One region of the Streptomyces sp. NPDC090045 genome, then DNA from elsewhere that is predicted to be linked to it. Evidence: riboswitches for the same ligand, from Rfam matches in the RefSeq annotation. Region 1 holds a riboswitch; the other holds the start of a gene.
The links. A riboswitch is a leader RNA that binds a small molecule or an ion and turns the genes downstream of it on or off. The one in region 1 is predicted to bind cobalamin.
Positions count from the first base shown of each region.

Region 1 (3,516 bases):
ACACGGTCAGTTCGAAGTCCCCGGACGTCTCCTGCAGTACGGCCGCGAGCTGCTGGGCGAGGCGTTTGCCCGGCATCCGCCAGACGTCCTCGCCGTCGAGGAGGACCCGGCCCGAGGTGGGCCGCACCGCCCGGTAGAAGGTGCGCAGCAGGGTGGACTTGCCGGCGCCGTTGGGGCCGACGAGGCCCACGATCTCGCCGGGTGCCACGTGCAGGGACGCCTCGTGGACCAGCGCCTTGCCGTTCACCACGACGCTGACGTCCTCGGCGCGCAGGGATCCGGGCTCTCCGGTCGGTCGGTGGGTCACCGGGCGGCCTTCCGTCGCATCAGCCAGAGGAAGAAGGGGCCGCCGACGAGGGCGGTGAGGATGCCCACCGGTATCTCTTCCGGGCTCATGAGGGTGCGCGCGGCCAGATCGGCGGAGATGAGGAACGCCGCACCCAGGAGCGCCGCGGCGGGCAGCGCGCGGCGGTGGTCGGCGCCCACGAGCAGCCGCACCACGTGCGGCATGATCAGGCCGACGAAGCCGATCTGCCCGCTGACCGCGACGATCGTGCCGATCATCAGGGCCACCAGCGTGAACAGGGCGCCGCGGAACCGGTGCACGTCCAGACCGAGGGCCGCAGCGGCCTCCTCGCCGGCCAGCAGGAGGTTGAGCGGACGGCAGACACCGAGGAGGACGGCCGTCCCGAGCAGGACCGCACCGACCGGGATCCACACCGTCGTCCAGGTGGTGCCGGCCAGACCGCCGAGCATCCAGCGCAGCGCGGACTGCGTCTTGTGCGGATCGTTCGAGGTGACGATCAGGAAGCTGGCCAGCGCCGACAGCACCTCGGCCGTGGCCACACCCGCCAGGACCAGCCGTACCGTCGTCATCCGGCCGCCGGAGCGGGCCAGGAAGTAGACGGCGACCAGGGCGGCCAGGGCCCCGCAGAACGCGGCCATCGGCAGGGTGAACAGCCCGAACACCGTCAGGTTCAGGACGAGGACGAGCACCGCGCCGACCGACGCGCCCGAGGACACGCCCAGCAGCATCGGATCGGCCAGCGGGTTGCGGACCAGTGCCTGCAGTGCCATGCCGGCCACCGACAGACCCGCGCCGACCACCCCGGCCAGCAGCACCCGGGGCAGGCGGACGTCCATGACGATCGTCTCGCGCACCGGGGTCCACGTCGGCTCGGCGAGGGACGGGTGCACGCGGTGCAGCAGGATGCCCCACACCTGGTCGGCCGGGACGCTGATCGAGCCGGCCGCGATGCCGGCGGTGGCGGCGCCGGCCACCAGCGCGCCCAGGAGGGCCAGCACGACGGCGTACGGGATCCCGGGGCGCCGCGCGGGGCCGGGCCGGCCTTCCTCGCGGAGGCCTGGCCGGGCCTCCTCGCGCAGGCCGGCCCCCACAGGTGCCGGGGCCTTCGCCCCGGTCACTGGACGAGGCCCGGGTGGAGCTGACGCGCCAGCGACTCGACGGCCGCCGGCACCCGCACGCCGACCACCGTGGAGGACAGCGGCAGGACCGCGAACCGCTGGTTCTTGATCGCGGGCACGTCCTTCAGCGCCGGATGGGCGAGCAGGAACTTCTTCTTGTCCTCGACGGACTGGTCGCCGTAGTCGTAGATGACGATGGCCTCGGGGGCGCGCTGCGCCACCTGCTCGAACGAGACGTCGCCGAAGGCCTTGTCCAGGTCGGCGAAGAGGTTCACCCCGCCGGCCCGCCGGATCATCTCGTTGCCGATGCCCTTGCCGCCCGCGGTGAAGGCCGTCTTGTCGCCGCTGTCGTACACGAAGAGCTTGACGGGGGTGACGCCGGCGAGCCCGGTCTCGACCTTGTCGAGGGTGGCGTGCAGCTTCCCCAGCCGCTCCTCGGCCCGCTCGGGCACGCCGAAGATCTTGGCGACCGTGCGGATCTCCTCGTCCATGGCGGCCACGTCCACCGGGCCGGTGGGGCACTCCTCGGTGTTGAGGCGGGTGTTGATCCCGGCCTTGGTGAAGGCGGCCCGGCTGCGTCCCTCCTTCTCGTCGAAGGTGGAGGACCACCCGCCGTAGACGAAGTCGGGCTCGGCCTCCAGGAGTGCCTCGAAGGACGGGTACTCCTTCGAGAGCACCTTCACGCCGTCGTAGGCGGCCTGGTACTCGGGGAGGATCTTGTCGTCGAGATAGCCCGTCCCCACCATCGACTTCTCCAGACCGAGCGCCAGCATCACCTCGGTCGCGTGCTGGTTCAGCGATACCGCGCGCTGCGGCGGACGCCGATAGGTGCTCGTCACCCCGCAGTTGGTGACCGTGACCGGAAAGCCCTCGGCGGTCGTGCCCGGCGAGGGGGCGGCGGAGGGCGTGGTGCCGCCTCCGCAGCCGGATATCAGCAGGGCGACGGCGAGCGCGGACAGCACGGCCTTCGGGTGGTTGCGGGGCATGGGTGGTGGTCCTCTCACCGCGGATGGTTCGGATGTTCTTGACGCCCCGTCGGGGGGCGCAGGGCGCAGGGCGCACAGGGGCCCGGGAGCGAACGGGCGCACGGAGCCGAGCGCGGTGCATCGCGCCACGGCTCGCGGGGACGGCAAGGCGGTGTCCCCGCACGGTGCACCACGGCGCCTGGGGGCAGGGCGTTGCACGGGCCCGCCGGGCGGCCCGTCGTCTACGAGGGGATCAGCCCCGGGACCTCGATGTCGACGTCGAGATAGGGCAAGCCGGTGTCGTGCTCAACGCACCCAGCGGTGGTGACGGTCTGGTCGGCCACGTCAACTCTCCTTCGCGAGTCGCGGCAGAAAGGTCCCGGGGAGGCGTGCCCGGGCCCCCGCACGACGCTTCGTCATGCGGGCAGTGGCAGGTCTTCGGACTCGCGGGCACGCCTGCCGGTCTCCCGGCGGGCACCTACTGGCCGTCGCTTCCCAGGACCGGATCCGGTCCCAGTGCGTATGACGGCGGTCGTTCCCGCTCACCGCTGCGGGGCAGTCCCGGATTCCCACCGGGTTCCCTCTTACGACGCACCCCGTCCGGCTGACGGGTGCGAACCAGCTGCGCTCACACCCTACCCGCGAGGCCGGTCCCCCCGGCCGCCCCGGCCTCCGGACGGCCTCAGTTCGCGGGTCGCGGGTCGCGGGTGGCGGGGGCAGTCGGGGCTGCGGGCGGGCGGGACCGTCGGCGGGAGACCGGCGGCCGGGCCGTCCGCGAGCCGCCACGCCGTGCGGATGGAGCCGATCAACTGCCGTGCGCTGTACGGCGACACCTCCAGCTCCTGACGGGCCTGGCCCAGGAGGTCCAGGTCCCCTTCCGGGCCCCGTGACGCCGCCTCGTCGCGGCGGCGGGCCAGGTCACCCTCGCCGAAGACGTCGAGCAGGGTCAGGGAGAACAGGACGTACGCCGACGCCTCGTCGATGAGGTTCCGGGTCACGTCCGGAATCTCCGCGGCCGCCTCCTCGCCCAGGTGCCGGTGGAGATCGTGGAAGGCCACGTGTTCCAGGGCCCGCCGGAGTTCGGGGGAGACGCAGGGGTAGCCGGCCCGCAGATCAGTCGCTGTGA
Region 1 covers NZ_JBIVFA010000013.1:25,901-29,416, reverse strand. Annotated here, with positions in the region: gene ACIPYQ_RS29345 (ABC transporter ATP-binding protein) at 1-334, opposite strand, end outside; gene ACIPYQ_RS29340 (FecCD family ABC transporter permease) at 304-1,320, opposite strand; gene ACIPYQ_RS29335 (ABC transporter substrate-binding protein) at 1,422-2,411, opposite strand; cobalamin riboswitch at 2,802-3,028, opposite strand; gene ACIPYQ_RS29330 (hypothetical protein) at 3,026-3,448, opposite strand.

Region 2 (3,516 bases), on a different contig from region 1:
CCGACAAGTGCCGCGAGAAGGCCGGTTCGGTGCTTCCGTACATCACCACCCGCAACACGGCGCGCGACATGGACACGATCCGCGCGGTGCTGGGCGAGCGCAAGCTCTCGTACCTGGGCTACTCGTACGGGACCTACCTCGGCGCGGTGTACTCGCAGATGTTCCCGGACCGTACGGACCGCTTCGTGCTCGACAGCGGTGTGGACCCGCAGCGGATCTGGCGCGGCATGATCCAGGTCTGGGCCACCGAGGCCGAGCCGGCGTTCGCGCGGTGGACGCAGTGGGCGGCGGAGCGGTCGGCGGAGCACCAGCTGGGTGACAGCCCGAAGGCCGTGTCCGAGACGTTCTGGGGGCTGGTCGCGCGCGCCGACAAGGAGCCCATCGACTTCGAGGGCATGAAGATCAACGGGGACATGATCCGCTCCGCACGCGGGGTGTTCTTCTACCCGGCGCAGGCCACTCCCCTGGTCGTGGCCCTGAAGGCCGCGGCCGAGGGCAAGCCGCTGCCCGCGGGCACGACGCCGACCGAGATGAAGCGGCTGCTGACCGGCGGCGCGGCTGCCGAGCCCGCCTCGGACAACAGCACGGCCGTCTTCTGGGCGGTGGCGTGCGGGGACACCGGCAGCTGGCCCCGCTACACGGAGCAGTACGAGCGGGACGCGGCGAAGGACAAGGCGAGGTACCCGCTGTACGGGGACTTCGCGTCCAACATCAAGCCGTGCGCCTTCTGGGACCGGCCGGTCGAGGCGGCCACGCCGATGAACAAGAAGGCGAACGTGCTGACCGTGCAGAACGAGTGGGACTCACAGACCCCGCTCGTCAGCGGGCAGGGCCTGCACCGCGCGCTCAAGGGCTCGCGGATGGTGCTGGCGGCCGGCGGTGAGGGCCACGGGGTGTACCTCGCCGACCCCACCTCCTGCGCCAACGCGCCGGTCCACGCGTACCTGACCACGGGCAAGCTGCCCGCCCAGGACGTGACCTGCCAGAACCCGGCGAGCGCCGCCGAGCAGCGCGGGGCCGTGGTCCCGTCGAAGCCGCTGCCGATCCCGGCCGGGCCCGGGCGGTTCTGACACCGTCCGGACGACGCCAGCTCGGCCGGACGGACGAATGGCCGGACGAACGGGCGAGTGGACGGTCAAGCGCGGGACGCCTCCGCGGCAGCCTTGATACGGCGGCCGAAATCGGGGGCGTCCTTGCGCGCGGCGCTCGCCGCGAGGCCGACGAGCAGCTTGCCGAGGCCGTGGCCGTGCAGGGTGTTGAAGATCCGGACCCGGGTGCGGCCGCCGGGGAGGGCTTCGAGGTCGTAGCCGCCCTCGGCGGTGACCAGGTTCTTGCTCTGCTCGGTCCAGCGGATCAGGTGCGGCGGGTCGAAGCCGACGATGCGGAACTCGCGGGCGGTCTTCATCCCGGCGTCCTTGACCGTGCTGCGGAAGACCGTGCCGAGGGCCGTGGGGCCGTCCGGGACCCTGGTGATCTCCTGGACGCGCGGACTGAAGTCCGGATCGTTGCGCCCGTCGGCGAGGTAGGCGAAGACCTCCTCGACCGGCCGGTCGATCTCGACGCTCGCCTCGAACTGTCCGGACATGTCAGCTCCTCGGTGTGACTGCACCTGTGATCCACGATCCCAGAACGCCACCCGGTGCGCGCGCCGGGGGCGAGTACCGGTGATCGCTGGTGGGACCGGGGCGCCTGCCCCTACGATGCCTCTGGTCAGGTACATGCCCGACCCATAACTGAATGCCTGCGCGACTGGGGGAAGCCGGTGTGATTCCGGCGCTGACCTGCAACCGTGTGCGGCGCATCCGCGTCGCGAGTCGGACAACCCAGCGTGTGGTGCGTACGGCTTCCCACTGTCACGGTCTGCAGCACGAAGCCCTGAGCCCAGGCTCACCGCTCACCTGTGTCCGCTTTCCCGGGCCCGGGACCGCGGTGTTGCCCAGGGCGATCGGGGCCGGCGGCGCACGACCTCGAGTTCACGCCAGGAAGGCACTCCATGCGCCAGACCCTCGCCCGCCGCGCCCTGATCACCACGGCGGCCCTCGGGCTCGCCCTCGCCACGGCGCCGGCCGTCGCGCACGCCGAGGCCGCCCCGAACACGAACAAGAAGATCAACGTGTCCCTCACCGTGCAGGGTCCCGACGGTCTGCTGTTCAAGGGGAAGGTCAACACCAAGGGACACGACGTCACCACGGCGACCGGCGGCACGCACAAGTGCGACGGCACCAACGGGGCGGCGAACCCGACGGCCGTGCCCACCCCGACGGCCGCGCTCGACGACGCCGCCCGCCGGAACTACTTCGCCTGGGACGGCACCTGGTACGCGTCCTTCGACGACTTCTCGGTGGACTCCATCAAGAACGTCAGCGGCGGCGGATCGGCCTACTGGAGCATATCGGTCAACGGCACCCCGACCCCGGTCGGCGGCTGCCAGTTCAAGCTGAAGGCGGGCGACGAGGTGGCCTTCACCTGGACCGCCTTCTAGAGCAGGCCGGAGGAAGCGTCCGCCGGGACGGAGCGCCTCCCGACGGGAGCGCGGAGCGGCTCACCGGGCCGCTCCGCGCTCCTTGTCCGTGCCGCCGGGGTCCCTCAACCCCGCAGCGGCACCACCGGGTCCCTCATCAGCCCCGGTCGTATGTGTGGAACCCGCGGCCGCTCTTGCGGCCCAGCAGCCCCGCCTGCACCATCCGCTGCAGCAGCGGGGGCGGGGCGTAGAGCGGCTCCTTGAACTCCTCGTACAGGGATTCCGCGATGGCCGCGACGGTGTCCAGGCCGATCAGGTCGGCGAGCTTGAGCGGGCCCATGGGGTGGGCGCAGCCCAGCTCCATGCCGGTGTCGACGTCGGCGGCGGTGGCGAAGCCGGACTCGGCCATCCGGATGGCCGAGAGCAGGTACGGGACCAGCAGCGCGTTGACGACGAAGCCGGCCCGGTCCTGCGACTGGACCGTGGTCTTGCCCAGGGATTCCCGGGCGAACGACTCGACCGCGGCCAGTGTGTCCGCCGAGGTGTGGAGGGAGGAGACCACCTCGACCAGGGGCAGGACGGGGACGGGGTTGAAGAAGTGCAGTCCCACGACCCGGTCGGCGCGGCCGGTGGCCATGCCCAGCCGCATGATCGGGATGGCGGACGTATTGGTCGCCAGAATGGCTTCGGGGTCCTCGACGATCTTGTCGAGGGCGGTGAAGATCTCGGTCTTGGCCTCGGGGTTCTCGGTGACGGCCTCGATGACCAGCTGCCGGTCGGCGAGGTCCTCCAGGTCTCCGGTGAACACCAGCCGGGCCAGGGCGTCCTCGGCGGTGAACCGGTCCAGCTTGCCCCGCTGGACGGCGCGTTCGAGGGAGACGGCCACCCGCTCGCGGGCGGCGCGGGCCGCGGTGGCATCCGCCTCGGCGACGACGGTGTCCAGGCCGGCGCGGGCGCAGACCTCGGCAATGCCGGCTCCCATCTGCCCGCCTCCGACGACCCCGACGCGCAGGACCCGGGTCGGCTGCCGGGCCGGGGCGCTCACGCGGTCACCT
Region 2 covers NZ_JBIVFA010000009.1:86,257-89,772, reverse strand. Annotated here, with positions in the region: gene ACIPYQ_RS23665 (alpha/beta hydrolase) at 1-1,070, shown strand, start outside; gene ACIPYQ_RS23660 (SRPBCC family protein) at 1,136-1,585, opposite strand; cobalamin riboswitch at 1,703-1,846, shown strand; gene ACIPYQ_RS23655 (DUF4430 domain-containing protein) at 1,994-2,482, shown strand; gene ACIPYQ_RS23650 (3-hydroxybutyryl-CoA dehydrogenase) at 2,619-3,506, opposite strand; gene aceB (malate synthase A) at 3,503-3,516, opposite strand, start outside.
Region 2: linked by a shared signal. The riboswitch ahead of ACIPYQ_RS23655 (DUF4430 domain-containing protein) and the one ahead of ACIPYQ_RS29335 (ABC transporter substrate-binding protein) in region 1 are both predicted to bind cobalamin.